4 regions of the Streptomyces sp. NPDC096176 genome follow, and region 4 is predicted to be linked to each of the others. Evidence: riboswitches for the same ligand, from Rfam matches in the RefSeq annotation. Region 4 holds a riboswitch; each other region holds the start of a gene.
The links. Region 4 has a riboswitch for cyclic di-AMP ahead of ACIQ7Q_RS15175 (transglycosylase family protein). Riboswitches for the same ligand answer to the same signal wherever they lie in the genome.

Region 1 (7,711 bases), on a different contig from region 4:
TTGATGGGCGTCCTGGACGAGGAAGGCGACCTCGGCCTCGTCGGCGGGCGCGGAGGCCGCCCTGCCCTGTACGTCGATCCGGTCGTAACGGACGGTGGCGATGAACTCGCCGCCGATGGTGACCGCGAGGCCCACCCGGTCCACGTAGTCGTGGTGCGTGAACCGGTGGACGTCCTTGTCGGACAGCCGGGGGTACGGCGCGAAGAACCGGTAGTACTTCGACTCGTCGGAGACCTGCTCGTAGAAGCTGACCAGCCGGTCGGCGTCCTCGGTGGTGATCGGCCGGATCCGCGCCGTGCCGCCGTCGCGCAGCACCACGTCCGCTTCCCAGTGAGCCGGGTAGGCGTGCTCCTGCGAGGTCTGCATGGGGAAAGCCTACGGCCCGCCCACGGGTCGCGAAGGCGGTTGGCTGCGGGCAGGCTGAGGAGGCCGGTCGGGCGGTCCGTCACCCGGGTCCGAGTCGGCAAGGAGCACGCCGGAGCACATGAGAGACTGGTCTAGACAACCCGCCAAGACTTGAAGGGCAACACCATGGCTGAGCGCCGCGTCAACGTCGGCTGGGCCGAGGGCCTTCACGCCCGCCCCGCGTCCATCTTCGTCCGGGCCGCGACGGCTTCCGGCGTTCCTGTGACGATCGCCAAGATCGACGGCACGCCGGTCAACGCCGCCTCCATGCTTGCCGTGCTCGGTCTCGGCGCCCAGGGCGGCGAGGAAATCGTCCTCGCCTCCGACGCGGACGGCGCGGAGGCCGCCCTGGACCGCCTGGCCAAGCTGGTGGCGGAGGGCCTCGACGAGCTCCCCGAGGCCGTCTGAGCGCTCGGCTCGCGAGGCGCGCGGCATGAGGCGCGTGGCACGGGCGGAGCACGCACCACCCCACGGTGGCGCGACGCCGTGCGGAGCACACCGCCCCCGCGGCAGAGCAGGAATCACGCACGACAAAGCCGCGGCGCTTCGAATTCAGAAGTGCCGCGGCTTTTCGCTTACTGCTCCCCCGAGCAATTCCGGGCAGCATAAAACGACCCGGCTCCACCGCTTCCCTTTTGTATACGCCGCCTGTTAATTCCGGCCGCTCGCCGTGTTTACGGCAGGTTGCGAAGTCCTCACCCGCACCGTGCGCCGCAGCCGGTGCGCCGCCGCGACCCGCTCGGCGTGCAGGGCGGTCAGCGCCCGCGCGCGCTCGGCGTCGCGGCGCGCCACGGCGTCCACGATCGCCCCGTGCTCGGCCCAGGACTCGACCGGCTCGGCCGGCTGCTCCACGGCGTACATCCAGGCGGTCTTGTGCCGCAGCTGAATCAGCAGAGCCGTCAGACCGGGGCTGCCGCAGGCCTGGGCGAGGGTCTCGTGGAACCAGGCGTCGAGGGAGCGCAGGTCCTCGCCCTGTCCCCGCCGCGCCCTGTCCCGGCCCAGTCTGACCAGGCCGCGCAGCACCTTCAAATGCGCTTCCGTGCGCCGCTGGGCGGCGCGCGCCGCGCCCAGCGGCTCCAGCAGCATGCGGATCTCGAGGAGGTCGGCGGCCTCCTGCTCGGTGGGCTCGGCGACGCAGGCGCCCGCGTGCCGCCGGGTGACGACGAACCCCTCCGACTCCAGGGTGCGCAACGCCTCGCGCACGGGAACGCGGGAGACTCCGTAGCGGCGTGCCAGCTGCTCCTCGGTGAGCCGACTGCCGCGTTCGAACACGCCGGAGACGATGTCTTCGCGGATCGCCGTGCATACCGAGTGCGCGGGAATGCGCATGACCGAACCTCCGCCTTGATCCGAGCGAAACGCAACTGATTGACGCGTGTTCCCGTGACTCTATTGCAATGCGCTCGATTTTCCGACGGCAGGCGGGAATCCATGGAACCTTTTGAATGAGCGGGCAATCGCGGAATGGCGGAAACGCCACGCAAAACGCCGAAGGCCCCCGGCGGGGATGCCGGGGGCCCTCGGACACTGCTGGGGCGGGTCAGACGCTGACGCCGTGCGAGCGCAGGTAGGCGACGGGGTCGATGTCGGAGCCGTAGTCCGCGGTGGTCCGGGCCTCGAAGTGCAGGTGCGGGCCGGTCGAGTTGCCGGTCGAGCCGGAGAGACCGATCTGCTGGCCGGGGGTGACCTGCTGGCCGACGGAGACTCCGATGGACGACAGGTGGCCGTACTGCGTGTAGGTGCCGTCGTTCATGCGGATGACGATGTTGTTGCCGTACGCGCCGCCCCAGCCGGCCTCGACCACGGTGCCGGAGCCGACGGCGACGACCGAACTGCCGGACGCAGCGCGGAAGTCGACTCCCGAGTGGCTGCCGGAGGACCACAGGGTGCCACCGGTCTTGTAGCCGGTGGTCACGAAGGAGCCGGCGATGGGGAGCCGGAAGGAGTTCAGGCGCTTGCGCTCGGCCTCGCGGGCGGCGCGCTCCTCGGCCTCGCGGGCCGCCTTGGCGCGGGCCTCGGCCTTGCGCTTCGCCTCGGCCTCGGCCTTTGCCTTCGCCCGCGCCTCGGCGGCGGCCTCCTCGGCCTCCCGCTCCTGGGCGGCGGCCTGGTCGGCTATCTCGTCGGCGATCGATCCCATGGAGACGATATGAGTGAGACCGGTGTCCTCGACGGGAGCGGCCTCGGCGTCGGCGGCGAGCGCCGGGGAGGCGAAGCTGCCGATGACGCCGGTGGTGGCGAGGGCAGCGACGCCCGCGAGGTTCGCCCTGCGGCGCGTCAGGCGGCTCGGGGCACGGTGCTTCCCGGTGGCACGGGTGAACGCCATGAAGAGGCTGGTCCTTTCCTTCCTTCTCGCCTACCGGGTTAGCTGACGGGTTCGGAGCAGGAAGGTCTCCTACGGGCCCCTCCGCGCGGGCGAAGGCGTCCGATTCACCCCAGGGACTTCGTGGGTCCCCGGCTCCCCAGGCTCGCGCCTGACGGGGACTCGGCGATGACTGTCCGATGCCACGGGTGCGGCGATCTTCTGGCGAACAGCCGGATCGACGCTAGGCAGCTCATCTGTCAATCACCAAACGGACAGCCCATTTTGTAGCGCATGCCACAGAGCAGAACGGCCATCTCCCTCACAAAAGCGACAAAGGGCGGAACCCCGGCAAACGATCCGAAGCCGGGGTTCCACTTGGGCACCACATGCCCGTTTCGAACTGTATGACCGATAAGCGACTTTCAATCAGCCCGTGACGACGGTCACTTCACCGATCCCGAGGGCCTTGACCGGTTCCTCGATCTGCGCCGCGTCACCGACGAGCACGGTGACCAGCCGGTCCACCGGGAAGGCGTTGACCACCGCCGCCGTGGCCTCCACCGTGCCCGTCTCCGCCAGCCGCAGATACAGCTGTGCCTGGTAGTCGTCCGGAAGGTGCTGCTCGACCTGATCGGCCAGCGTGCCCGCCACGGACGCCGCCGTCTCGTACTTCAGCGGCGCGACGCCCACCAGGTTCTGCACGGCGACATCGCGCTCTGCCTCGGTGAGCCCCTCGGCCGCAAGCGTGCGGAGCACCTTCCACAGGTCCTCGAGCGCCGGGCCGGTGTTGGGGGTGTCCACGGAGCCGCTGATGGCGAGCATCGAGGCGCCCGAACCGTCCGGCGCGGAGCGCAGCACCTGGGCGAAGGCCCGCACCCCGTAGGTGTACCCCTTCTCCTCGCGGAGCACGCGGTCGAGGCGGGAGGTGAGGGTGCCGCCGAGGCAGTACGTGCCCAGCACCTGGGCGGGCCAGACGCGGTCGTGGCGGTCCGCACCGATACGGCCGATGAGCAGCTGCGTCTGCACGGCGCCGGGGCGGTTGACGATGACCACCCGGCCGGTGTCGTCGGCGCTGATCGCCGGCACGGGGCGGGGCTCCGCGCTGTCGCCCGTCCAGGTGCCCAGCGTCTCGGCGAGGACGGCGTTCAGGTCGACGCCGGTGAGGTCGCCGACGACCACCGCTGTCGCGGTGGCGGGGCGCACGTGCGCATCGAAGAAGGCACGCACGGCCGCCGAGTCGATCCGGGCCACGGTCTCCTCGGTGCCCTGGCGCGGGCGCGAGACACGCAGATCGGCCGGGAAGAGCTCCTTGGACAGCTGCTTTGCGGCCCGGCGGCCCGGGTTGGCCGTCTCGTGCGGGATCTCGTCGAGGCGGTTGCGGACCAGCCGCTCGACCTCGCCGTCCGCGAAGGCAGGGGCGCGCAGCGCCTCGGCGAGCAGGCCGAGAGCCTTGTGCAGCCGGGAGACCGGAACTTCCAGCGAGACCCGGACGCCTGGGTGGTCGGCGTGCGCGTCGAGTGTGGCGCCGCAGCGCTCCAGCTCGGCGGCGAACTCCTCGGCGGAGTGCTTGTCAGTGCCCTCGGAGAGCGCGCGCGCCATGATCGTGGCGACACCGTCGATGCCCTCGGGCTCGGCGTCCAGCGGGGCGTCGAGCGAGATCTCGACGGCCACCACCTGCTGGCCGGGGCGGTGGCAGCGCAGCACCGTCAGGCCGTTGTCGAGAGTGCCGCGCTCGGGCGCCGGAAAGGCCCAGGGGCGGGGGGCGCCCGCCTTCGGCTGCGGGTGGAAGTCCATGGTCACGGCAGCGTCGCTCACTGGTCCGTCCCCTCGTGCTCGTTCTCGTCGGCCGCTTCGGTCTCTTCGGCGATCGGTTCGTAGACCAGCACCGCCCTGTTCTCGGGGTGCAGCCTGGCCTTGGCGACCGCCTGCACCTCCTCTGCGGTGACCTCGAGCACCCGCTTCACAGCGGTGAGCGCCAGCTGCGGGTCGCCGAACAGCACCGCGTAGCGGCACAGTTCGTCGGCACGGCCGGCAACGGTGCCGAGCCGGTCCAGCCATTCACGCTCCAGCTGGGCCTGTGCGCGCTCCATCTCCTCCGCCGTGGGGCCCTCGGCCGCGAAACGCGCCAGCTCCTCGTCGACGGCCGCCTCGATCTGCGGGACGTCGACGCCGCCGGACGTCTTGACGTCGAGCCAGCCCATCGACGGGGCGCCGGCCAGCCGCAGCAGACCGAATCCGGCCGCGACGGCCGTCCGGTCCCGTCGGACCAGACGGTTGTGCAGCCGGGAGGACTCGCCGCCACCGAGGACGGTCAGCGCCAGGTCGGCCGCGTCGCACTCGCGCGTGCCGTCGTGCGGGAGGCGGTAGGCGGCCATCAGGGCGCGGGCCGGAACCTCCTCGACGATCTCCTCACGAAGCTGCGCGCCGATGTTCTCCGGCAGGCTGCCGTCCCGGGGCGGCTGCTTGCCGTCGTGGGACGGGATGGACCCGAAGTACTTCTCGATCCAGGCGAGCGTCTGCTCGGGATCGATGTCGCCGACCACCGACAGCACGGCGTTGTTGGGCGCGTAGTACGTACGGAAGAAGGCGCGGGCGTCCTCGAGGGTGGCCGCGTCCAGGTCGGCCATCGAGCCGATCGGGGTGTGGTGGTACGGGTGGCCCTCCGGGTAGGCGAGGGCGGTCAGCTTCTCGAAGGCCGTGCCGTACGGCACGTTGTCGTAGCGCTGGCGGCGCTCGTTCTTGACCACGTCGCGCTGGTTCTCCATCGACTCCTCGTCGAGGGCGGCCAGCAGCGATCCCATACGGTCGGCCTCCAGCCAGAGCGCCAGCTCCAGCTGATGCGTGGGCATCGTCTCGAAGTAGTTGGTCCGCTCGAAGCTGGTGGTGCCGTTCAGCGAGCCGCCGGCTCCCTGGACGAGCTCGAAGTGACCGTTCCCCTGCACCTGGCCCGAGCCCTGGAACATCAAGTGCTCGAAGAGGTGGGCGAGTCCTGTACGGCCCTTGACCTCGTGGCGTGAACCGACGTCGTACCAGAGGCAGACCGCGGCGACCGGGGTCAGGTGGTCCTCGGAGAGCACCACGCGCAGGCCGTTGGCCAGGCGGTGCTCGGTCGCTGTCAGGCCGCCGGAACCGGCCTGCGCTGTGGCCGTGTGACCCATGGGCATGTACGTCCCTTCGATCGCGAAAACTGGATTTGCTCCCAGACCTGCCACTGTATGCAAGCGTGCTGACACCTGGCGAAGTTCCCGGGCCGCGATCTGCACTGTTCCCCCCTGGGGGCGGGTGGTATCCCGGGTCGCGGTCGGGGTTGTCAGCGGCACGGTCCACAATGGTCCGCGTCAGATGCCCAACCTGGTACGTGAAGGAGCAGCAGCCGCGATGGCCCGCCGCAGCACGAAGACCCCGCCGCCGGACGATTTCGAGGAGAGGATCCTCGACATCGACGTCGTGGACGAAATGCAGGGCTCCTTCCTCGAGTACGCGTACTCGGTGATCTACTCCAGGGCCCTGCCGGACGCGCGCGACGGCATGAAGCCGGTGCACCGCCGCATCGTCTACCAGATGAACGAGATGGGGCTGCGCCCGGACCGCGGCTATGTGAAGTGCGCGCGCGTCGTCGGCGAGGTCATGGGCAAGCTGCACCCGCACGGCGACGCGTCGATCTACGACGCGCTCGTGCGCATGGCGCAGCCGTTCTCGATGCGTCTGCCGCTGGTCGACGGCCACGGCAACTTCGGCTCGCTGGGCAACGACGACCCGCCGGCCGCCATGCGGTACACCGAATGCCGGATGGCGGACGCCACCAGCCTGATGACAGAGTCGATCGACGAGGACACGGTCGACTTCCAGTCGAACTACGACGGCCAGGAGCGCGAGCCCGTCGCCCTCCCCGCCGCCTATCCGAACCTCCTGGTCAACGGCGCCTCCGGCATCGCGGTCGGCATGGCGACGAACATGCCGCCGCACAACCTCGGCGAGGTCGTCGCGGCGGCCCGTCACCTCATCAGACACCCGGGCGCCGACCTCGAGACGCTGATGCGCCACGTGCCCGGTCCCGACCTGCCGACGGGCGGCCGCATCGTCGGTCTCAGCGGCATCAGGGACGCGTACGAGTCCGGCCGGGGCACGTTCAAGATCCGCGCCACCGTGTCCGTGGAGAACGTCACCGCCCGCCGCAAGGGCCTGGTCGTCACGGAACTGCCCTTCACGGTCGGTCCGGAGAAGGTCGTCGCGAAGATCAAGGACCTCGTCGGCTCGAAGAAGCTCCAGGGCATCGCGGACGTCAAGGACCTCACCGACCGCCAGCACGGACTGCGTCTGGTGATCGAGGTCAAGAACGGCTTCATCCCGGAGGCCGTCCTGGAGCAGCTCTACAAGCTGACGCCGATGGAGGAGTCCTTCGGCATCAACAACGTCGCGCTGGTGGACGGGCAGCCGCTCACCCTCGGCCTGAAGGAACTGCTCGAGGTCTATCTCGACCACCGCTTCGACGTCGTCCGGCGGCGCAGCGAGTTCCGCCGCACCAAGCGGCGTGACCGGCTGCACCTGGTCGAGGGCCTGCTGGTGGCGCTCCTCGACATCGACGAGGTCATCCGCCTCATCCGCTCCAGTGACAACTCGGCGCAGGCGAAGGAGCGGCTGATCCAGCACTTCTCGCTCAGCGAGATCCAGACGCAGTACATCCTGGACACGCCGCTGCGCCGGCTCACCAAGTTCGACCGGATCGAGCTGGAGAGCGAGCGCGACCGGCTCACCGGAGAGATCGACGAACTGACGGGCATCCTCGACTCGGACGCCGAGCTGCGCAAGCTGGTCTCCTCCGAACTGGCAGCGGTGGCCAAGAAGTTCGGCACCCCACGACGCACCGTCCTGCTGGAGTCCGCGGGCACCCCGGCCCCCGCGGCGTCGCTGCAGGTCGCCGACGACCCGTGCCGCGTACTGATGTCGTCCACCGGCCTCCTCGCGCGTACGGCGACGGGCGAACCCCCGGCGGACGAGGGCGGC
Region 2 (7,711 bases), on a different contig from region 4:
TCCAGCCGGAACGGATTCTCATCGGTGGATGGGCCGGACTGCAGCTCGGCCCCCGCTTCCTCGCCGCCGTGCGGGAGTATGCCGCGGCTTACTCCCTGAGCCACCCGGCGGCCCGAGTGAGCATAGACCTGGGAGAACTCGGTCCGGACGCGGTGACGGTGGGTGCAGCGACTCTGCCGCTCGCCGACTTCTTCGCCGGGGGCGGCAGGCGCCCCGCGCCGACGCCCGGGGCGGCCGCCCCGGCGTGGCGCACGGCGCTGGAGGGCCGGGTCCCGAACTGAGCGGATTGCGTGTTCTCCCCGGCCATGCGTGTGCGGCCGCACAGCCCGGGGTCAAAGAAGCGTGCAGCGTCTTTCGCCACGGTCCTGGGGCTCGGGGCGGGCCGGGGCCGTAGCGAAAGACGGGCTCGGGGCGGGCCGGGGCCGTAGCGAAAGACGGGCCCGGGGCGGGCCGGGAACCGGCTGTCGCCGCGGCCCGAGCGGGCTTCCGGGCAAGGCTCCGCGGCGGCGCCTCGCTGCCGTCCGCTGCCCCGGTCACCGCTGGTCCGGGCAGCCGGTGAGTGGGACGCTGTGGGGGAAGGTGTCTGCCCGACGAGAGCGGGAGGGCCCGATGGGACGTGACGTCCCGGCGCTCGTTTTCACCCGTGACGATCGCCGCCGGTACCGGGACAAGATGCAGACGTGCCTCGACACGTTCGCGACGATGCTGAGCGAGGCGCGCTTCGAGTCGGAGCGGCCCCAGGTGGGTCTCGAGATCGAACTGAACCTGGTGGATGCCGCCGGGGAGCCGGCGATGAAGAACACCGACGTGCTCGAGGCCATCGCGGACCCCGCCTGGGACAGCGAGCTGGGCCGGTTCAACCTGGAGATCAACATCCCGCCGCGGACACTGACCGCAGGCGGCCCCGACGCCTGGGAGCAGGAGATCCGGGACGCCCTGAACCACGCCGAGCAGCGGGCCTCCGAGGTCGGGGCCCATCTGACCATGATCGGCATTCTGCCGACCCTGCGGCAGCGGGACGTGGGCGAGGCGGCGCTCTCGGAGAACCCGCGCTATCGGCTGCTCAACGAGCAGGTCTTCGCGGCCCGGGGCGAGGACCTGCGGATCGCCGTCGACGGGGTGGAGAGGCTGCGCACCTACGCCGACACGATCACCCCCGAGGCCGCCTGCACCAGTACGCAGTTCCACCTGCAGGTCTCGCCGGGCGAGTTCCCCGCCTACTGGAACGCCGCGCAGGCGATCGCCGGGGTCCAGGTCGCGCTGGCGGCGAATTCGCCGTTCCTCTTCGGCAAGGAACTGTGGCGCGAGACCCGGATCCCCCTGTTCGAGCAGGCGACCGACACCCGCCCCGAGGAGATCAAGGTGCAGGGGGTCCGGCCGCGGGTGTGGTTCGGCGAGCGGTGGATCACCAGCGTTTTTGATCTCTTCGAGGAGAACGTGCGCTACTTCCCCGCCCTGCTGCCCCTGTGTGACGACGAGGACCCGCGGGAGAAGCTCGACGGCGGGGACACCCCGGAGCTGCCCGAGCTGACCCTGCACAACGGCACCATCTACCGGTGGAACCGCCCCGTCTATGCCGTCGCCCACGGCAGGCCGCACCTGCGCGTCGAGAACCGGGTCCTCCCCGCCGGCCCGACCGTCGCCGACACCCTCGCGAACGGCGCCTTCTACTACGGGATGACACGCGCACTGGTCGACGAGGAGCGGCCGATCTGGTCCCGGATGTCGTTCCAGGCCGCTGAGGACAATCTGCACGCCGCGGCGCGGCACGGCATCGACGCGGACCTGTACTGGCCGGGCATGGGCGAGGTGCCGGTGGTCGAGCTCGTACTGCGGCGTCTGCTGCCCATGGCCCATCGCGGTCTCGAGCTCTCCGGCATGGACGCGGCGTGGCGGGAGCCGCTGCTGGGGATCATCGAGCAGCGCTGTGTCACCGGCCGAAACGGCGCGGTGTGGCAGGCGGAGATGTACCACCACATCGACGCCACGAGCCGCGTCGACCACCATGAGGCGCTTCGGCTGATGACGCGGCAGTACATCGACTACATGCATCTGAACGCGCCGGCGCACACCTGGCCCGTTGACTGAGTGTTCCTCGCTCGTTCCGTAGGGGGCCGGGCGACCTGCCCGGCGATGCTCACCTATGTCCGGTATAGGGGTCTTTTCTCCGCATTAAGTTTGTAAGTCGAATTGCCGCGTATTCCTGTTGGTTGGGGTTCCTTGGGGGTTATGGGGCAACCCTGGAGGTTGCCCCGATCCCCCGTGATGTCGGTCACCTGGTCCGCTCTGTGTGGATACCGCCGCGCGGGCCATTTCCCTTCTCTGGGGCGGAGTTTGAGCCTTTTGACGCGACACTGACAATGCGGATTTCCCGTCAGGGGGAGACGTCCGCTTTGTGATGTGGAATTCGGGACTTGTTCCGCCGGGATCCTCTCGCTTAACGTCACCGTCAATCCGGATGGACCGCCGAATCCTGCCGCCGTCCGGTAAACCGCACCCACTCACGTACGGCAGGAGCGGGGGAACCAGGTAAGCCGCCGATCCGGAATCCCGGAACGGCTCGGGGTGAAGTCGCCATCAGCTGCGACCGGGCATCTCCAGCCCGAACCCGACAGCTCACCTCGCAGGCGACGGAGAGGAATTCGCCATGCCCACAAAGGGTAAGCACCGTCGTCCCAAGTCCCGTTCACTCACCCGCGGGTTCGTGGCAGCGGGCACGGGTGGTGCCGCACTCGCCCTCCCGCTCATGGGCGCCACCACTGCTCAGGCAGCGCTGCCCGTGGCCGCGGAGAAGGCCGTCGCGCCGGCCACCGTGGCCGCCGCCGCGCAGGTCGCCGCACAGAAGTCCAAGGCCGTCACGTACTCCGTGGTCGCGGGTGACTCCCTTTCCAAGATTGCCACCAAGTATTCTCTGAGTGGCGGCTGGAAGGAGCTCTTCAACGACAACCGGAGAGCCATCGGCCACGATCCGGCACTGATTCGCCCCGGTCTCGAGCTCACGATCGGTGCAAAGTCCCCGGCCAAGGAAAAGGCCGCGCCCAAGAAGGCCGACCGGGCCGCCGCGACCGACCGCGCGGACCGCTCGGAGCGGAAGGCGGCCCCCGCGGCCAAGCCCGCCACCTACGCGAACAACCTCGACGGCTGGATCAAGGAATCGCTGGCCATCATGGGTCAGCGCGGAATTCCGGGAACCTACGAGGGAATTCACCGCAACATCATGCGCGAGTCCTCCGGCAACCCGCTGGCCATCAACAACTGGGACATCAACGCCGTCAACGGCACGCCCTCGAAGGGCCTGCTTCAGGTCATCCAGCCGACCTTCGACGCCTACCACGTCCCCGGCACGGCCAACGACCTGTACGACCCGGTCGCCAACATCACGGCCGCGTGCAACTACGCCGCCGACCGGTACGGCTCGATCGACAACGTGAACGGCCCCTACTGACGGGACCGTTGCGACGGCCGACAGGCCGCAACACTTCACCGGGCCGGAGCCCGGGGCGTCCGGCGGCGCCCCCGGTCTCCGGCCCCGTGTTGTGCCGGTCTTCAGCCCCGCGCGGCCACATGGAACGAGGACAGCCACAACACAACGGCCGCTCCTGCCCCCACCACAACGCGCACGGTCTCGTCCGTGTACCCGGCCAGGGCGACGGCGGTGCCGACGACCGCGACAACCGTCAGCAGAACAGCCGTCCAGGTGTACTGCCACTGGTCGAAGAGACGCGCCAGCGGAAAGAAGTGCAGACCCACCACGAGACAGATCCCCGGCGGGATCAGCTCGGCGTGGCCCGTGGCGTTCGAAGCGGCGATCACCGCGAAGATCGCGACGACCTCGAGGGCGTTCACGAGGCCGACCCCGCGGTTCCACTTCCCCGGCAGCCGCACCATGCGGCGTGCGGTCCCCGCGGCGCCCCGGAACGCAGCAACAACGGCCGCGACGGTCAGCGCCGCCCCCACAATGCCGACTACGACGGCAGCAGTCGTCGATGCGAGCCCGGAACCGGCCGCGAAGGCCCACACCAGGGCGAAAACCGCGAGAACCACGGCGCCCCGGCGGCGCAACTGCTGAGTGAGTGTCAGGCGCTCCGTGTCGGTGGTCATGGCCGGAGGCTACAGCGATCCTCCGGTCCCAGAACGGTAGTTGGGCAACCAGCCGCGACCACGGGATGAGTACGAGGTCCGGACGTTCTGAGTACCCGCCCGGATCCGCCCGCACCCCCCTCACCGGTCGAATCGGAGCATGCTCCCTGAAGCCCTCCGCCACCCGCGCGTCCGCAACGCCACCACAGCCGGCACGGCCCTTGCCGTGACCCTGCTCCCGCTCGCGGTCGGCGTCCTGCTGGCGAAGGCCGCGGCCACGGACCCGATGACACCGGTGAATGCGATGATCACCAGCGGCGGCCATCGCGCCCGCGTCACCCGGGCCCAGTGGCGCGGCTGCGGCAGGAGCGCCCTCCGCCACTGCCGCACGGCCCGCACCGCGGTCCGCGCCCGGTCGGGCCGCCACACTCCCGCGGCGTGAGGCTCCACGCGTGCCGATATGAGCCGGATATGGACCTGTTTCCGTGTTGCTCGTGGGAAGACGGCCATGACAGCATTCCGTGGTCCTTTCGGCATGGCCACCGTCGGTGCGTAGGGCGTGGCGTTCGCGCAGTGCATCTCTGCGAACCCCCGGGTGCCCGCCTCGCCCGCCTGCTGGGCGCGCATCAGCTCGCCCAGTGGAGCCACGCACGCGGTGCCGGGCACGACGCGGTCACGCTCGTCGTCGGCCGAACTCACTGCGGACGCCGAGCTCCACGGCTGCGTACGGGGTCAGGACTGTGCCCTGCACCTCGCCTGCGACAACCACCGCGGCGTGACCCGGATCGAGGTGCCCGACACCCAGCCTGCGCGGCCGGCCCGTACCACCCCCTGTCCCCGACATGGCAAGGAGTTGTGGGCCGAGTGCGCCCTGCCTATCAATGGAGCCGGCTTCGTGGCCGGGGTGGTGGTTGACTCCCTGCCCGGAATCAGTCGATCGCGACGCGACGGTGGAACACCGTCGCCGGTGGGTGAGGAGACGCGGAGGTCGATCGGCCGACCGCATTGGTCTCGTACAGGTTCGTCGTCCATACTGCCCGCCGTGGAGCAGCAGATAGATCCGAAGACGAAGATCGAAATCGGCGTGGGGACGGACCCGGCGTACATCCCGGGACTCACGGCGCCCGCGCCTGCCGTCAAGGGTGGGGAGGAGGGGGAGAAGAGGGCCGAGGAGACCGTGCCCAAGGACGAGGCCGAGGGCGAGACCGTTCCCGTGGCCGAGGGCGACGAAACCGGGGCGGCGGCCGACGAGGCGGACGCACCCGCCGAGGAGCCGGACGCCGAGGCCGCCGATGACGACGACGCCGACGGGCCAGTCTTCGAGGCCCGCGACCGCCGCGGTTCGATCACCGCCGACCGCACCGGCATCCGCTTCACCCTGGACGACCAGGAGGCGGACTTCCACTGGGACGAGATCGGCGCCGTCGAGGTGAGGCCGGCCCGCTTCGGGCGCCGGTTCACGGTCACCGTCCACGTGGCGGCCAACCGCTGGTTCAACGCCGACGTCGAAGCGCCCGCCAGGAGCCGTCTGAGCGAGTGGACGGCGGAGCTCGACGCGGTCCTCGACGCCTACTTCGAAGAGTCCTGACGGCCTGCGGACCACGTCTGGGCGGGGGGAAACAAGCTCGCCCAGGCGTGGTTTGCGCCATTTTGGGTGTTCTGCCGCTTAGTTTCGGTTTATGACAAAGCGACAAACGACCGTCCTCGGCTGCACGGCTCTGCTCGTCGTGTCCGGCCTCGGCGCCTCCGCCCCCGCCCATGCCTCCGTCACACACCAGGTGCAGCCCGGCCAGTCGATCCAGGCTGCCGTGAACGCCGCACAGCCCGGCGACACGATCAACATCGCCGCCGGCACCTACAAGGAAAGCGTCCGCATCACCAAGCCCCGCCTGACCCTCCAGGGAGCGGGCGCGCGGACGGTGATCAAGCCGGCGGCCAAGCCCGCGAAGACCGACTCCTGTGCCGCGGCCGGCAACGGGATCTGCGCCCTCGGTACCAAGGCGCAGCCGCTCGAAGAGGTCCGGATCCGCTCGCTGCGGCTCAGCGGGTTCGCCAAGAACGGCATCTGGGCCGCTTGGACCGACCGGCTGACGGTGCGCCACGTCACCTCCGAGAACAACGGGACCTGGGGCATCGCGCAGGAGCGGTCCATCCGTTCGGAGCTGCGGCAGAACGTCGTCCGCAGCAACGGCGACGCAGGCATCTTCGTGGCGAACACCGTCAATGAGGAGGCCGGTGCCACCGACACCAAGGGAACGGTCGTCAGCGGCAACCGCATGATCGACAACCGCATCGGCGCGACCATCCGCCGCGTGCGGAACCTGACGCTCCAGGGCAACGAGATCACCCAGAACTGCGCCGGCGTATTTCTCGTCGGCGACGAGACGGTGCCCCGAGCGGGCGCGCTGACGGTCCGTTTCAACCACATCTACAAGAACAACAAGCACTGCGACGCCACCGCCCGGCTGCCCGAGATCCAGGGCACGGGCATCGTCCTCACCGGCATCGAGGACACCCTGGTCGAAGCGAACCTGATCCGTGACAACGTGGGATCGGCACCCATGTCCGGCGGCATCGTGCTGTTCAAGAGCATCGTGGGCACCGCCGGCACCGACAACGTCATCAGGCACAACCTGGTGACGGGCAACGGCAAGGCGGACCTGGCCAACAGGGACACCAAGGGCACCGGAAACACCTTCGCCGGGAACGTGTGCCGGGCCTCCGAGCCCGCCGGCCTGTGCTGACCGATCGGATGGAGCCCACAGGCCCGGCCCACTCACGAAAGACTGAGACCGCATGACCACTGCAAGCGCAACACCTCAGACCGCCATGCGGCTGAGGGAGCTCGTCTTCGGTGCCGCCTGTGCCGCGGCCGTACGCGCGGCGGCACGGCTGGGTGTCGCGGACGCCCTCGGCGACGCACCGGCGACCGCGGAGGAGCTCGCGGCACAACTGAAGGCCAACCCGAGGGCGTTGCGGCGAATGCTGCGCGCGCTGACCTGCTACGGGATCTTCGCCGAGGAGGACGGCAGGTTCGTCCACACCGACATGTCCCGGATGCTGCGCGAGGACGACCCGCACAGTCTCAAGTACATCGCCCTGTGGTGCACCGAGCCGTGGACCTGGGACGCCTGGCCGCTCCTCGACGACGCGGTCCGGACCGGCCGCAGCGTCTTCGGCGGCCTGTACGGCAAGGAGTTCTTCGACTACCTGCACGAGGACGCCCACGAGTCGGCCCAAGTCTTCAATCGGGCCATGACCACCTCCAGCATGCAGTCGGCGCGGGACGTCGCCGAACTGCTCGACCTAGAGGGGGTCAAGACCGTCGCGGACATCGGCGGCGGTCAGGGGCATGTGCTGGCGAGCCTGCTGGAGAAGCACCCCGGGGCCACCGGGACGCTGCTCGACCTGCCCCGCGTCGTCGCCGCAGCCGATCCCCGGCTGCTCGAGGGCGGCTCCCTCGCCGACCGGGTCAGCATCGTCCCGGGCGACTGCCGGCAGACCATGCCGGTCGACGCGGACCTGTACATCATCAAGAACATCCTGGAGTGGGACGACGAGAGCACCCGCCGCACCCTGGGCAACGTCGTCGCGGCGGCCCGCCCGGGAGCCCGGGTGGCCGTCATCGAGA
Region 3 (7,711 bases), on a different contig from region 4:
TTCGGGATCGGTTCCTGAACGCCGCGTCGGCGACGCGGGCCCGCATTCCGGTACTCGACCGACCGATGCGACCGAACCCGCCCACCTGCCCGACGGGCAGTGGTAAGGCGGCGGTTAGAGTCCGGCCATGGACGTACTCATCAATGTCTTCGTGGCACTGCACATCATCGGCATCGCCTCCCTGCTGGGCGGGTTCCTGACCCAGACGAAGGCGATGCGCGACGGCACGGCCCGCTTCAACGCGCCGATGCTGCACGGCGCGCTGACCATGCTGATCACGGGCGTGGCGCTGGTGGGTCTGAACCAGGCGGACGACCAGACCGTGAACAACCTCAAGATCGGCATCAAGCTGGCGGTCCTGGTGGTGATCCTCGGCCTGGTGTACGTGAAGCGGGACGAGGAGAGGGTCGACAAGGCGCTGTTCGGCGCGGTCGGCGGTCTGACCGTGGTCAACATCTTCATCGCCACGCTCTGGACCTGAGCAGCGGTCCGCTCGGGCCTGAGGGGCGGTCCGCTCCGGGCCTGAGGGGCGGCCCGGACGCGACCTGAGTGGCGGTCCGGGCCGACGCGGCGGACACACGGATGCCCGGACGGCCGAGCCGTCCGACCGCTCGCCATAGCCCAGGCATGTGGACTACGGCCCGCTTCTTCGGTGCGTGCGCTGTCCATCCTCCGCGGCCGGGGTACTGCGGGGCCGCAAGATCGGTGGCCGAGTGTCCACGGCAGCCCGAGCGTTGGAGGAGGTTCACGCCCCAACCGGCCGCAGCTCCCAGTAGGGAACTGCGGCCGGGCAGGATGTACCGCTCGGAGACGGTGTACGGCTTCGGCGTCTGCGGCTGATGACGGCGCACGCCCCGCCTCACTACCGGTCGTCGGAGAGCACCGGGTCCACGACCTTGCGGCGGCGTCCCCAGCGCTTGTTGGCCTGGAGGTCTTCCTGCGCCGACGACTCGTCCATGGATACGAGCGAAAGGACCTCCGTCTTCGCGGGCAGCTCCGGGGACGAGGGGTAATCGGTAGCCACGGACGCCGATACGGCCGAGGATGCCGAGGGGACGTCCTCGACGAGCGGCACCAGACGCTCGCCGCGAACCTTGGCGTCACTCTTGGCATCGCTCTGGTCCTTGCCCTTGCGTCCCCGCCACAGCCCCCGGGACTGGAGGGCGGTGCCGAGGTTGTTCAGGGCCCGGCCCTCGTTGTCGCCGAGTTCCGTGAACCGGGCGGCGGCCTGCTGATGTGCGTCGATGGCCTCGTCGAACCGTCGCACCTGCTGCAAAGCCATGCCCAGATTGTTCAGGGCTCGGCCTTCGCCCTCGTTGTCGCCGAGTTCCGTGAACCGGGCGGCGGCCTGCTGATGTGCGTCGATGGCCTCGTCGAACCGTCGCACCTGCTGCAAAGCCGTACCCAGATTGTTCAGGGCTCGGCCTTCGCCCTCGTTGTCGCCGAGTTCCGTGAACCGGGTGGCGGCCTGCTGATGTGCGTCGATGGCCTCGTCGAACCGTCGCACCTGCTGCAAAGCCGTACCCAGATTGTTCAGGGCTCGGCCCTCACCGTCATGGTCGCCGAGTTCCGTGAACCGGGCGGCGGCCTGCTGATGTGCGTCGATGGCCTCGTCGAACCGCCGCACCTGCTGCGAAGCCGTACCCAGATTGTTCAGGGCCTGCCCCTCGCGGTGTTGGTCACCCAGATGGGTGAACCGGGTGGCGGCCTGCTGATGTGCGTCGATGGCCTCGTCGAACCGTCGCACCTGCTGCAAAGCCGTACCCAGATTGTTCAGGGCCTGCGCCTCGCGGTGATGGTCACCCAGCTCGGCGAAACGAGCGGCGGCCTGCTGATGTGCGTCGATGGCCTCGTCGAACCGCCGCACCTGCTGCAAAGCCATGCCCAGATTGTTCAGGGCCCGTCCTTCGGCATGGCTCTCGCCCAGCTCGCGGCAGGTGACGAGGTCGTGCTGGTGGGCGTCGATGGCCTCGTCGAACCGCTGCACCTGCTGCAGGGCGACGCCGAGGCTGTTCAGCGCCCGGCTCTCGCCATGGCGTTCGCCCAGCTCGCGGCAGATTATCAGGTCCTGCTGGTAGCTCATGCGTGTCTCCTGGGGGTCGCGCCGTTGATGTCGACACCCTCAGCAATCAGCCAAACTCGGACGGCCGCAACCGGTCAGGGGCCGGTGGCATCCAACCGAATGGCGCTTTCGCCTGTCTGGCGGACGCAGGCTGCCACAACTGCCCGGCCGACTCCTCGTCGGCGCCGGCGCCGCGGACGCCGCGTCTCCCGCCGCACAGGCCGTCGAACTGGGCCGCTACCTCCGGTACGTCCACACGGTACGGAGCCTTGATGTCCGCCACCGTGACCAGCCCGTCCGCATGCGTCAGCAGCAGATCCGGTACGTGCCGACGGATGCCGGCTCCGTCGTCCCCGCATACCTGGAACGGCTGAGCGGCAATCTCGGCTACATCCTGGGCAAAATCCGCCAGCACGATGCGGGCGAGCTCCAAACGGCTCTCGTAGGGCACCAGACGATCGCCGCGTCACCGCGTGGTACCAGCCCGAGTAGTGCCGACGCCTCTTGTACCAGCGGAACTCCCGCACCGGCAGCCCGGCCGCTACCTCTTCACTCACCAGCAGATGCGACGAGGTCTCCGCGAAGACCCCGTCTGCCTGGCGGTAGCGGACCTCCATAGCTCTGGCCTCAGCCGTTGGCTCTCGAACCGATACGTACGGCACCGCCACCGGCGATATACGTACCCGAAGGGACACAGAAGGTGATCCCGGCCGAGACTGCCCATTGGCTGCGGCGTCCCATGCATCGGGGGAGGGCAAGGATGCTGTGAGTGGCCGAGGGCCACTCTACGGAGTGATTCTCAGCGACCTGTCGCAGACGACAAGTTGACGACAGATCGCTGAGAATCTGACAGATCTAAAGCGGCCCTACAGCTGGCCGCCCTGCGTCAGGCGGGGCGGACGCTGCCGTAGATGGGCATGTAGTAGATCGACTCCTCGCGGACGTTGGCGCCCGGCTTGGGGGCGTGGATCATCTTGCCGTCGCCGATGTATATGCCGACGTGGCTGATGTCGTCGTAGAAGAAGACCAGATCGCCGGGGAGCAGATCGGCCGTCTGCACGCGGGAGCCCACCTCCACCTGGTCCCAGGTGGTGCGCGGCAGGTCCACACCGGCGGCCTTCCACGCGGCCTGGGTGAGGCCGGAGCAGTCGTACGAGCTGGGTCCCGTCGCGCCCCAGACGTACGGCTTGCCGATCTGGGTGCGGGCGAACGCGAGGACCTTGTCGGCCTTGGCCGCGTAGGTGCCGTCGTCCGTGCCGGTACCGGTCCCGGCGCCCGTGCCGGTGTCCCCGCCCGGGGTGGTCTCGCGCTCCTGCCGCTGCCGCTGCCGTTCCGCCTCCGCTTCGGCGCGTGCCGCCGCCTCGGCCTTTGCCTTCGCCTCGGCCTTGCGGCGCGCCTCCTCCTCCTTCTTCCGCTCGATCGCGGCGAGCCGTGCCTTCTCCTCGGCCGTCAGCTTCGACAACAGCGTGCGTGCCTCGGCGAGCTTGGTCTGCACGGTCTGCTTGCTGGTGCGCAGGGACTCCTGGGAGTCCGTGAGGGACTCGAGGCTCTTCGTCGCCTCCGCGCGCTGCTTGGCAGCCGCCGCCCGCTCGGTCTCGTACTCGGTGACGGTCCTGCGCTGCTGGTCCGTCATGCGGTCCATCAGCTGCGTCTGGTCGAAGTACGCCTGCGGGCTGTCCGCGAACATCAGGGCGGCGGTGGGGGTGACGGCGCCGGTGCGGTACTGGGCGGCCGCATAGTTGCCGAGGGCGCGGCGGGACTCGTTCAGCTTCTCGGTGCGCTTGGCCGCGTCGTCGAGCAGCTGGTCCACCTCTTGGCGCTTCTCCGCCGTGGCTTCCTTGGCCTTGTTGAACTCCTGGGTGGCGCTGCCCGCCTGCCGATACAGGTCGTCGACCTTCTTCTGCACCTCTTCGATGCTGGGCTTCGGGTCGGAGGGTGCGGCGGTCGCGCTCTGCGTGGAGAGCAGCGTCACACCGGCGAGGGCTGCCGTCGTGAACCCGACGGCGGGGGAGGGCTTTGCGGTTCGGCTGCGGGGCTTGCGATGCGACGCCAAGGCCGGCATCTCCTTCTTCCGTGGACCGCCTACCGGGTTAGCTGTCGGGTTCGGGCGGAACGGAAGACGCCCTACGGACCGAGTGGTGCGCGGTCCGATTCACCCCGGTTGTGCATGGTGGGTCCCCGGTTCCGAACTCCCTTGACGGGAGCCCGGATTCGGCGCAGGCCGCCCGTTCGGCGTGGTTCGCCAGGAGGGGTACGGGCCGCCTGGTCGAGCACGCTAGCCAACTCGTGTGTGTGCTGTGAAGGTTGATGTTCGATATGTCCGATACATTTTCGTGACCTTTTTCCGCGGGCGGCCGTCGGGCGGGCCGCTGTGGCAGGGCGGATGCGTCCCGTCACGTACCGTGTCCCGCTCGTGTCCCCGATGCGGCCACGGGCTGTCGGTCCGGCCGCCTAGACTCGTTAAGCGATGAGCAGCCTCTTTGACGACAGCTTCCTGGCGGACCTCCAGCCCGACGGGGACGAGCAACCGCCGCCGCCCGAGGAATCGGCTCCGGAGCAGCTTCCGGACGATCTCTTCCAGGGCGCGTTCGACGTGCCTCCGGCCCGCGACGGGTACTACCGCGACGGCGCCCCGCGCCCTGTCGTGGACCCCGCCGCCCTGCTCGAGGGGCTGAACGAACAACAGCGTGCGGCCGTCGTCCACACAGGGTCACCGCTGCTCATCGTGGCCGGCGCCGGCTCCGGCAAGACCCGGGTCCTCACCCACCGCATCGCGCATCTGCTGGGCACGCGGCATGTCCACCCCGGCCAGATACTGGCGATCACCTTCACCAACAAGGCCGCCGGTGAGATGAAGGAGCGCGTCGAGGACCTGGTCGGCCCGCGCGCCAATGCGATGTGGGTCATGACCTTCCACAGCGCCTGCGTCCGGATTCTGCGCCGCGAGTCGAAGAAGCTGGGCTTCACGTCGTCGTTCTCGATCTACGACGCGGCGGACTCCAAGCGGCTGATGTCGCTGGTCTGCCGTGATCTGGATCTCGACCCGAAGAAGTTCCCGCCGAAGTCCTTCAGCGCCAAGATCTCGAACCTGAAGAACGAGCTGATCGACGAGGAGACCTTCGCCGACCAGGCCCAGGACGGCTTCGAGAAGACGCTCGCAGAGGCGTACCGGATGTACCAGGCGCGGCTGCGCGAGGCCAACGCCCTGGACTTCGATGACATCATCATGACCACCGTCCACCTGCTCCAGGCGTTCCCGGATGTCGCCGAGCACTACCAGCGGCGGTTCCGGCACGTCCTCGTCGACGAGTACCAGGACACCAACCACGCTCAGTACACGCTCGTGCGCGAGCTGGTGGGCAAGGGGTACGAGGACCTGGCCCCGGCCGAGCTGTGCGTCGTCGGCGACGCCGACCAGTCGATCTACGCCTTCCGTGGCGCGACCATCCGCAACATCCTCCAGTTCGAGGAGGACTATCCGGACGCGACGACGATCCTGCTGGAGCAGAACTACCGCTCCACCCAGACGATCCTCTCCGCCGCCAACGCCGTCATCGAGCGCAACGAGTCCCGCCGCCCCAAGAACCTGTGGACCAACGCGGGCGCCGGCGCGCAGATCACCGGCTACGTCGCGGACACCGAGCACGACGAGGCGCAGTTCGTCGCCGACGAGATCGACCGGCTCACGGACGCAGGAGAGGCGAAGGCCGGCGACGTCGCCGTCTTCTACCGGACGAACGCCCAGTCGCGTGTCTTCGAAGAGATCTTCATCCGCGTCGGCCTGCCCTACAAGGTCGTCGGCGGAGTGCGCTTCTACGAGCGCAAAGAGGTCCGCGACGTACTGGCGTACCTGCGCGTCCTCGCCAACCCCGAGGACAACGTCCCGCTGCGCCGCATCCTCAACGTGCCCAAGCGCGGTATCGGCGAGCGCGCGGAGGCGATGATCGACGCCCTCGCGCTGCGGGAGAAGATCACCTTCCCGCAGGCGCTGCGCCGCGTCGACGAGGCGTACGGCATGGCGGCCCGCTCGGCGAACGCGGTCAAGCGGTTCAACGTGCTGATGGAGGAGCTGCGCACGATCGCCGACTCGGGCGCGGGCCCGGCCGTCGTACTGGAAGCCGTGCTGGAGCGGACCGGCTACCTCGCCGAACTGCAGGCGTCCACGGACCCGCAGGACGAGACCCGCATCGAGAACCTCCAGGAACTGGCGGCGGTCGCGCTCGAGTTCGAGCAGGAGCGCGATGAGGAAGAAGGCGCGGGGACGCTCGCCGAGTTCCTCGAGAAGGTGGCGCTCGTCGCCGACTCCGACCAGATCCCCGACGAGGACGACGAGGGCACCGGCGTCATCACGCTGATGACCCTGCACACCGCAAAGGGTCTCGAGTTCCCCGTCGTGTTCCTGACCGGCATGGAGGACGGCGTTTTCCCGCACATGCGGGCGCTGGGGCAGACGAAGGAGCTGGAGGAGGAGCGGCGCCTGGCGTACGTCGGCATCACCCGCGCCCGTGAGCGGCTCTATCTGACCCGGTCGACGTTGCGCAGCGCATGGGGCCAGCCTTCGTACAACCCGCCGTCGCGCTTCCTCGAGGAGATTCCCGGACAGCATCTGACCTGGAAGCGGACCGGTCCGATGGCCGCGCCGGCGGGGCCGACATCGGGTATCGCGTCCTCCCTGTCGTCGTCCCGCTCGCGCGGCGGCGCATCGGGCTTCGCCACACGGCGTACGGGCGACAAGCCGGTGATCTCGCTGGCGGTCGGCGACCGGGTCACCCACGACCAGTTCGGGCTGGGGACCGTGGTGGGGGTCACGGGCTCCGGCTCCGAGGCGCAGGCGACGATCGACTTCGGGGACGAGAAGCCCAAGCGGCTGCTGCTGAGGTACGCGCCGGTCGAGAAGCTCTGACGGTTTCGAGGCGCGCCGGCGGTTCAAGAAGCTCTGACAGAACCGGGCCCCCGCGGGGGCCCGGTTCTTGCCGTTCACGTGGTGCGGACGCCGCCTACGTCGGCTCTATGCCGTGGCTGCGGAGCCACGGCAGCGGGTCGATGGCCGCGCCGCCGCCGGGCCGGACCTCGAAGTGCAGGTGCGGGCCGGTGGAGTTGCCCGAGTTGCCCGAGTATGCGATGACGTCGCCAGCCTTGACCGAGCCGCTGCGGATCTTGGTGCTGCTGAGGTGGCAGTACCAGGTCTCGGTGCCGTCGGCCGCCGTCACGATGGCCATGTTGCCGTAGGCGCTGTTCCACTGCGTGCGGACGGTGCCGTCCGTCGCGGCCATGACCTCGGTGCCGTACTGGACGGGGAAGTCGATACCGCTGTGCAGGGACATCCAGTTGACACCGGACTGGCCGTAGTACGCGCTGAGCCCGTCCTGCTTCACCGGCATCATGAACTTGGGGCGCAGCGCCTCACGGCGAGCGGCCTCCTCCTCGCGCTTCTTCTTCTCCGCCGCCTGGCGCGCCTTGAGGTCGAGGCGTTCCTGCGTGCGGGAGGCGCGGTCGCCGAAGTCACGGGCGTCGGCGCTGAGCGCGGCGAGCTGGGTGTCCATGGCGTTGTTGGCGGCGACCGGCTCGACGGAAGCCGGGTCGGCGGCCGTGACGTTGCTCTTGCCGTCCTTCGTCTCGCTGCCGCTGCCGAGACCGCTGACGGACGCG
Region 4 (7,711 bases):
GTCGGTGGGCTCGGTGGGTTCGGTGGTGGGTGGAGGGGTTTCCATGCCTGCCTTGTTCGCTGCCTGTTCGCTGCTTGGTTCGCTGACTTGCCGGTGCCGCGGATCTACTCGCGGTCGGCACCGTCGGCGCTGTCCACGCCGTTCCATACGTTCGAGTACCACGGCCGGTCGGCCGCGCCGTCGTCTTCGCGCTGCTCCTCCGCGGCCTCGGGGTCGATCACGGTGTAGCCGGTCTCCCCCGGCTGCACGTAGTGCAGGTGCTCCCGGGCCAGCCGCCGGATGTACATGTCGTCCTGGAGGCGCGCCTTTTCGTCCCTGAGCTGCTCCACCTGCTCTGCGGCGTCGTCGATCAGGCGTTCCTGCTCGGCGATCTCGGCGCGCTGCGAGACGTACTGGCGCATGGGATACGCGAGGGCGACGACCATCGAGCAGACGACCAGGGCGAGGAAGGCGGCACGTCCGGTCAACCGGGAGCGGCGGGCCTGACGGCGGTTCTGGGAGCGGTAGACACGGGCGGCGGTCTGCTCTCCGAGCAACCGCAGCCTGGTCGAGGTGGAGAACCGGTCCTGGTCCCCGGACGGCCTGCGTGCCATGTCTCTCGCCTCCCCGTTACGCGCGTACGTCCCCGGACACGGTACGGGACCGCGGCCGGGGACGAACGGAGGCGAGGGTGTCAGCCCTCGAACCGACTTCTTCTACTGGTCCCTCTACTGGTCCGCGTAGCGGAACCGCGGGAACGCGGAGCGGCCCGCGTACACCGCGGCGTCGTCGAGGATCTCCTCGATGCGCAGCAGCTGGTTGTACTTGGCGACGCGCTCGGAGCGGGCCGGGGCGCCGGTCTTGATCTGACCGCAGTTGGTGGCGACGGCCAGGTCGGCGATGGTGACGTCCTCGGTCTCGCCGGAGCGGTGGGACATCATGCACTTGAAGCCGTTGCGCTGGGCGAGCTCGACGGCGTCGAGGGTCTCGGTCAGCGAACCGATCTGGTTGACCTTGACGAGCAGCGCGTTCGCGGCGCCGTCCTCGATGCCGCGGGCGAGGCGCTCGGGGTTGGTGACGAACAGGTCGTCGCCGACGAGCTGCACCTTCGAGCCGAGCTTGTCGGTGATGGTCTTCCAGCCGGCCCAGTCGTCCTCGAACAACGGGTCCTCGATGGAGACCAGCGGGTAGGACTCGACGAGCTCCGCGTAGTACTCGGTCATCTCGGCGGCCGAGCGGGACTTGCCCTCGAACTCGTACGAGCCGTCCTTGTAGAACTCGGACGCGGCGACGTCGAGCGCCAGTGCGATGTCCTTGCCGGGGGCGTAACCGGCCTCCTTGATGGCCTCGAGGATGAGGTCGAGGGCGGCGCGGTTGGAGTCGAGGTTCGGCGCGAAGCCGCCCTCGTCGCCGAGGCCGGTGGACAGCCCCTTCTCCTTCAGGACCTTCTTGAGGGTGTGGTAGACCTCGGTGCCCCAGCGCAGGGCCTCGGAGAAGGACTCCGCGCCGATCGGCGCGATCATGAACTCCTGGATGTCCACGTTGGAGTCGGCGTGCGAGCCGCCGTTCAGGATGTTCATCATCGGAACGGGCAGCAGGTGCGCGTTCGGGCCGCCCAGGTAGCGGAAGAGCGGCAGGTCCGAGGCCTCGGAGGCGGCGTGCGCCACGGCGAGGGAGACGCCGAGGATGGCGTTCGCGCCGAGGGAGGACTTGTCCGGGGTGGCGTCCAGGTCGAACATCGCCTGGTCGATCAGGCGCTGCTCGGTGGCGTCGTAGCCGACGAGCTCCGGGCCGATCTGCTCGATGACGGCGAGGACGGCCTTCTCGACACCCTTGCCCTGGTAGCGGTTCTGGTCACCGTCGCGGAGCTCGAGAGCCTCGAACGCACCGGTGGAGGCGCCGGACGGAACTGCAGCACGACCCGTGCTGCCGTCGTCGAGGCCAACCTCGACCTCGACCGTGGGGTTGCCTCGGGAGTCCAGGATTTCCCGGGCTACGACGACGTCGATGGACGGCACGAGCATCTCCTTCTGGGATGTGACGCGAGAAAAAGTGCAGAGGTCTGCTTGGCCTTGCGGCAAGAGCCTAACCGGCCCGGGGGCAAAGGCAGGCCGATGCCCGCCCGCTGGGACGAAAAAGGGCACCAAGACTCTCGCCACCGGACAAACAGAGGCGGATCTACCTGCCGGTAACCCATGTTGGGCCTTTTCCGGCCCCTGACGGAGCGAACCCCGGCCCGGCGCGTTCGGGGGAAGGTGCGCCGGACCGGGGTGCTCGGATCCCGTGACGAGCGACGGTTGCGCCCTGCACCTGTCGGCGCGGGAGCCCCTCACCCACGGGGGGAGGTCAGCTCAGGTGGAGCTGCTGGCCCGGGTGGATGACGTCGGCGTTCTCGACGATGTCCTTGTTGAGGTCGAACAGCTTCTCCCAGCCGCCCTTGACCTTCTCGGCCTCCGCGATCGTGCTGAGGGTGTCGCCGGCCTTGACCTTGTACTCGCCGTCGCCCTTCTTGAAGGACTTGGCCTTGGGGGCGGCCTTCTCGGCCGGGGCGGGGGCCGCGGAGCGCTCGGAGCGCGTGGTGGGGGCCTCGGAGCGCTCGGTGGAGGGCTTCGACTGCTCGGTGGAGCCGCTCTCGGGGGAGGCGCTGGACAGGCCGACGCCGCAGTGCGGCCAGGCGCCCTTGCCCTGGCCGGCGAGGACCTTCTCGGCTATCTGGATCTGCTGCGACTTGGACGCCTGGTCGGCGGTCGAGGCGAACGCGGTACCGCCGTAGGCGGCCCAGGTCGAGGCGGAGAACTGCAGGCCGCCGTAGTACCCGTTGCCGGTGTTGATCGACCAGTTGCCGCCGGCCTCGCACTGGGCGACCGCGTCCCACTCGGAGGTGGTCGCGGCGGAGGCGGAGGTGGCGCCGAGCATCGGTGCGGCGATGGCGGCACCGGCGACACCGGCGAGCGTGGCGATACGGACGGCCTTCGAGGGGCGACGGTGCTTGGCCTTGCTGGAACGCAGCATGAAGCTTCTCCTCACCGACGCCTACGAGGTGAGCTGTCGGGTTCGGACCTGTGAGTGCCCGGCCGCGCATCCTTGCGCGCGGCTCCACCCCTAGCCGTTGACGGCCGTCCTCGCGGACGGCCGGGACCGGCACTTACCTTGGGTCCCCCGCTCCTGCCTTCGGCGCTGTGAGCGACGAGTGTTCCCTTCGACCGACGGCAGGATTCGGCGTGACGGTCGACGGTGCCCGCGGTGGCGAGCGGTTCAGACCGTAAACACAGCGCTCCCCGATGTTCAAAGACGAACATCGGGGAGAAATCGCCCAATCCGGCGGTCCGAGTGTGTCCGTTTTCGCAGGTGAGGGGCAAAGTGGCCGGAATCGGGGGGCGATTTGGGCCAGTTGCCGCAAAGAGACGCTTGTCTCACTGGAACAGAACGGACATAGAACAGCGAACCACCCGGCGAACTGGCCCTACGTCAGGCCCAGATCGAGCTGCTGACCGGGCAGGATGAGGTCGGGGTCGGACCCGACGGTCGTCTCGTTGGCCTCGTAGAGCGCCGGCCACCCCCCGGGGACCTTCCGCTCGGCAGCGATGTCGCACAGATTGTCGCCGGGCTGAACGGTGTATGCACCGGGGGCGCTTGCCTCGTCCACGCCGTTACGGGCGGAATCGTCACCCCGTGAGGCATGGCGACCGGTATCGCGCGCTTCGCCCGTCTCGCCGGTTCCCGCTTCGTCACCGGCGGGTGCGCCGCGGTGCTTGCCGGTGCCGCCGGCGGCATCATCGGCCGTACCCGTCCCCGTGGCGCCTTCCGAGGCGTCAGGAGCGGCCGGCTCGGACGGGTCGCCGCCCTTGGGGGCCGGCTGCTCGGCGGCGTCGCCCGACGGCTCTGCCGTGTCGGCGCCACCCTGCTCGCCGGACTCGCCCGAAGTGTTCGAAGTGTTCTCTGAATCGGTCGGCTCGGTCGATTCGGAGGTGTCCGCCGACGGCTCGTCGACGGGCGCGTCGCTCTGCTCCGGCAGCGGCAGGAGGCCCGGGTCGACACCGGTGTCGGCGCCGTCGCCCGTCAGCCCGGCGAGCGGGCCACAGGCGGGCCACGCCTGCGGGCCCTGAGCGGCGACCACCTTCTCCGCGACCGCTATCTGCTGGGAGCGGCTCGCGAGGTCGGCGGTCGGCGCGTACGCCGTACCGCCGTACGTCTCCCAGGTCTCCTGGGAGAACTGCAACCCGCCGTAGAAGCCGTTGCCGAAGTCGGCGCTCCACGCCCCGCCGCTCTCGCACTCCGCGACGCGGTCCCACACGTTCGCTTCTGCCGCGGATGCCGAGCCCGCGCCGAGCAGCGGAATGGCGATGGCGGAACCGGTCACCCCTGCCGCGACAATGAGGGCCGGAGCCTGGCGGGGTCGGCGGTGTCGTCCGTTCCCGGAGAGCATGCGGTTGCCTTTCGCGTGACAGCTGTGGACTGTACGGCCTGCTGATGCCTGCCGAGTCGTCGGTGAACGTAGCCGCATTCGAACGTGAGTCACAAGTCGATGCAGCGGAGATCACGTGAAAGTCACAGAATTGACGGGCCGTCAGTTTGTTTGAGGCGTGAACTCAACGGGCAGAGTGCGCAATCCACGCATGATGAGCCCCCCACGCCACCGCAAATCGGCCGGATCTCCCGCAAGGCGCAAGTCCGGCATTCTGCGGAGCAGCGTGGCGAGAGCCGTCTGCCCCTCGAGCCGGGCGAGCGGCGCGCCGAGGCAGTAGTGGATGCCGTGCCCGTATCCCAGATGCTGGTTGTCGCTCCGCGCCAGGTCGAGGGTGTCCGGTTCGTCGAAGCGTTCCGGATCGCGGTCGGCGGCCGCGAGGACGACGAGCACGGGGTCGCCCGACGCGATCCGCTGCCCGCCGACGGTGAGCGGCTCCGTGGCGAACCGCCAGGTCGCGAGCTCCACCGGCCCGTCGTAACGCAGCAGTTCCTCGACCCCGGTGGCGAGCAACTCGCTCTCGCCTGCGGCGAGCGACGCCTGGAGGCGCTCGCGCTGGTGGGGGTTGCGCAGCAGCGCGTACACCCCGTTGCCGATGAGGTTGACGGTGGTCTCGAAGCCGGCGAAGAGAAGGATGAAGGCCATCGCGGCGGCCTCGTTCTCGGTCAGGTGTTCGCCGTGGTCGGAGGCCTTGATGAGACCGGAGATGAGGTCGTCACCGGGCTGCCGGCGCTTGCGGTGGATCAGCTCCGCGAGATAGCCGCGCATCTTCTTCACGGAGCGGGCCACTCCGCCGCGCGGCCCCCCGCCGTGGCGGATCATCATGCCCGCCCAGTCGCGGAAGTCGTCCTGGTCCTCGCGCGGGACGCCGAGCATGTCGCAGATGGCATAGATGGGGAGCGGGAACGCGAACTCATGGATGAGGTCCGCCTCGCCGCTTCCCACTCCGTGCTGCTTTGCGAGGATGGCATCGATGAGCTGGTCCGTCAGCTCCTGCACCCGCGGCGCGAACTCGGCGACCCTGCGGGGTGTGAACGCCTTGGAGACGAGACGGCGCAGCCTGGTGTGGTCGGGCGGGTCGATGTTCAGCAGATGCGTCATCAGCTCCGCCTTGCGCTCGCCGGGGATGCCCGTCTTCCCCTTGGCGTGCGCCGGCTCGTCGTGATGCGCGGGGTTCTTCGACAGGCGCTGGTCGGCGAGAGCCTGGCGGGCGTCGGCGTAACGGGTCACCAGCCACGCCTCGACCCCGCTGGGCAGCACCGTCCGGTGCACGGGCGAGTGCTCGCGCAGCCATGCGTAGGCGGGGTAGGGGTCGGTCGCGAACTCCCAGGTGAAGAGTTCGGGGGCGCTGTTGGGGTCGTTCACCCCTCGACGTTACCGGCCGCGCCGGTGTGCCCCTCCGCCGCCCGGATCGCGTCCCGGTAGGCGCGGGCGGCGGCCCGCAGCGCGGCTTCGGGGTCGATGCCGTCCGCCTCCGCGCGCACGGCGAGAGCGAGGAGCTCGTAGCCGACGCCCGCGCCGGACGGGAGGTCGACGCCGAGGCCCGCCGTGCGGACCCGGGACGCCAGCTTCGCCGCGAGCGCCAGACCCGGCTGGCCGAGGGGCACGCCGTCCGTGACCGACTCGCGCTGCTTCTCGACCGCCTTGGTACGCAGCCAGTGTGCCTTGACCTCCTCCGGCGTCGAGGCGGTCTCGTCCCCGAAGACGTGCGGGTGGCGGTGGATCAGCTTCTCGACGATCGTGCCCGCCACGTCGTCGACCGAGAACGGCTCGGCGCCGTCCTCGGGGCGGCCTTCCTGCGCGATGCGCGCGTGGAAGACGACCTGGAGCAGAACGTCGCCCAGTTCCTCGCGCAGTTCGTCCCGGTCGCCGTCCTCGATGGCCTCGACGAGTTCGTACGCCTCCTCGATGCCGTACTTGGCGAGGCCCTTGTGGGTCTGCTGCGACGACCAGGGGCATTCGCGCCGGATACGGTCCATGACCTCGACCAGGTCCAGCAGCCGGGCGCCCGGCAGGTCGTACGCGCCCGGCAGCAGCTCCAGGTCCGGCATCTGCACCCGGCCCGAGCCGCCGAGGCGGGCCAGGCCGTCGGTGAGGGTCCGGTCGCCCTCGCCGGAGGCGAGCACCACGACCGTATGTCCGCCGGCGCAGGCGTCCACGAGCTCCTGCGCGCTCGGGGCGGCATGCTCCACGGCGATGCCCGCCTCGCGCAGATAGGACAGCTGCGGGTGCGCCGCGTCGGCGCACAGCACCCGGTCCGCGGCATGCAGCGTCTGCCAGGCGGGCCAGGACAGGAGTCCCGGTGCGACGCGGTGGCTGGCGGTGAGCAGGACGATACGGCCGGCGGCGGATACTTCGGTGGTCACGCCCCGAACCTACCTCCCGCTACGCGCCGGCCTCGACCGGCTCCGTGCCCTGCGAGACCTGCGTGATCCACGGCGCCTTGTAGGCCCCGAGCTCGAGCTTCTTGTCGTCCCAGGCGCCGTAACGCGGGTTCACGTCGATGTCCAGGGACTTCGCGGCGGCGGTGAACGCCTCGTTGAGCTTCTGCTGGCCCTCGGGGCTGTTCGTCGCTCCGATGGCGGTGGCGATCTTGCCGACGAGGATGTCGCGGCGTACGGCGCTGTCGAGCTGGTCCGGGGCCACGCCGCGCTGCTGGAGATACATGGCGGTGAGCTGCTCCTCGCCGCCGGACTGCTCGGCGAGCTCGTCCCGCCCCTCCTGGATCTCCTTGCGGCTGACGTCGACGCCGGCGTCCTCGGCGGCGCGCCCCACGACGCGGTCGACGATCAGGTCGTACAGCTTGGCGCGGCCGAGCTGCCCGGAGTCCTTGATGAGCTGGGCCGACTGTGGCGAGGCCTGCTGTGCGTCGCGCACGTCCCTGACCTCGGCCTGGACGGTGGACACCTCGATCCGCTGTCCGCCGACGACGGCGGCGGCGCCGGGATGTGCCTCGCTGCCGCAGGCGGCGAGCAGCGGTGCGGCGGCGACGAGCGCGGCGGAGAGTGCGAGCGCGGTGCGACGGCGGCGGTGCAAAGGAGCCTCCCGGCGTGATTGCAAAGGCAGGTGTGGCGCGCAGCGCCTCGTTGAGGGGTGGCGGTCGGGCGACGGGTGGGAACGAGACCTTGCGGTGATCGATGGTAGGCAGTGGACGTGACTTGGGCCACTGATTCGCCAAACGATTCGGCAGGCAGTTGGGGTGCGGGACGGATCCGCGTCGCCCCGGCAGCCCCTGGGTCTCAGCCGGCGGGGGTGCGTTCCGGCGCG

Region 1: linked by a shared signal. The riboswitch ahead of ACIQ7Q_RS27175 (M23 family metallopeptidase) and the one ahead of ACIQ7Q_RS15175 (transglycosylase family protein) in region 4 are both predicted to bind cyclic di-AMP.
Region 2: linked by a shared signal. The riboswitch ahead of ACIQ7Q_RS25660 (transglycosylase SLT domain-containing protein) and the one ahead of ACIQ7Q_RS15175 (transglycosylase family protein) in region 4 are both predicted to bind cyclic di-AMP.
Region 3: linked by a shared signal. The riboswitch ahead of ACIQ7Q_RS01445 (NlpC/P60 family protein) and the one ahead of ACIQ7Q_RS15175 (transglycosylase family protein) in region 4 are both predicted to bind cyclic di-AMP.

What each region holds. Positions count from the first base shown of each region.
Region 1 is NZ_JBIWFV010000011.1:110,526-118,236, reverse strand. Features, by position in the region: gene ACIQ7Q_RS27190 (GNAT family N-acetyltransferase) at 1-366, opposite strand, end outside; gene ACIQ7Q_RS27185 (HPr family phosphocarrier protein) at 532-813, shown strand; gene ACIQ7Q_RS27180 (GntR family transcriptional regulator) at 1,057-1,734, opposite strand; gene ACIQ7Q_RS27175 (M23 family metallopeptidase) at 1,946-2,728, opposite strand; cyclic di-AMP (ydaO/yuaA leader) riboswitch at 2,742-2,903, opposite strand; gene ACIQ7Q_RS27170 (M16 family metallopeptidase) at 3,134-4,501, opposite strand; gene ACIQ7Q_RS27165 (M16 family metallopeptidase) at 4,519-5,871, opposite strand; gene ACIQ7Q_RS27160 (DNA topoisomerase (ATP-hydrolyzing) subunit A) at 6,086-7,711, shown strand, end outside.
Region 2 is NZ_JBIWFV010000010.1:12,325-20,035, forward strand. Features, by position in the region: gene ACIQ7Q_RS25650 (ROK family protein) at 1-281, shown strand, start outside; gene ACIQ7Q_RS25655 (glutamate--cysteine ligase) at 610-2,088, shown strand; cyclic di-AMP (ydaO/yuaA leader) riboswitch at 2,485-2,643, shown strand; gene ACIQ7Q_RS25660 (transglycosylase SLT domain-containing protein) at 2,648-3,445, shown strand; gene ACIQ7Q_RS25665 (hypothetical protein) at 3,547-4,101, opposite strand; gene ACIQ7Q_RS25670 (hypothetical protein) at 4,241-4,522, shown strand; gene ACIQ7Q_RS25675 (hypothetical protein) at 5,123-5,668, shown strand; gene ACIQ7Q_RS25680 (nitrous oxide reductase family maturation protein NosD) at 5,760-6,824, shown strand; gene ACIQ7Q_RS25685 (methyltransferase) at 6,877-7,711, shown strand, end outside.
Region 3 is NZ_JBIWFV010000001.1:277,295-285,005, forward strand. Features, by position in the region: gene ACIQ7Q_RS01430 (hypothetical protein) at 128-481, shown strand; gene ACIQ7Q_RS01435 (tetratricopeptide repeat protein) at 863-2,083, opposite strand; gene ACIQ7Q_RS01440 (hypothetical protein) at 2,130-2,513, opposite strand; gene ACIQ7Q_RS01445 (NlpC/P60 family protein) at 2,949-4,124, opposite strand; cyclic di-AMP (ydaO/yuaA leader) riboswitch at 4,126-4,289, opposite strand; gene pcrA (DNA helicase PcrA) at 4,530-6,965, shown strand; gene ACIQ7Q_RS01455 (M23 family metallopeptidase) at 7,060-7,711, opposite strand, start outside.
Region 4 is NZ_JBIWFV010000005.1:89,071-96,781, forward strand. Features, by position in the region: gene ACIQ7Q_RS15160 (DUF501 domain-containing protein) at 1-45, opposite strand, end outside; gene ACIQ7Q_RS15165 (septum formation initiator family protein) at 105-593, opposite strand; gene eno (phosphopyruvate hydratase) at 708-1,997, opposite strand; gene ACIQ7Q_RS15175 (transglycosylase family protein) at 2,326-2,991, opposite strand; cyclic di-AMP (ydaO/yuaA leader) riboswitch at 2,995-3,166, opposite strand; gene ACIQ7Q_RS15180 (transglycosylase family protein) at 3,443-4,405, opposite strand; gene ACIQ7Q_RS15185 (cytochrome P450) at 4,547-5,809, opposite strand; gene ACIQ7Q_RS15190 (nucleoside triphosphate pyrophosphohydrolase) at 5,806-6,810, opposite strand; gene ACIQ7Q_RS15195 (SurA N-terminal domain-containing protein) at 6,830-7,480, opposite strand; gene ACIQ7Q_RS15200 (GtrA family protein) at 7,684-7,711, opposite strand, start outside.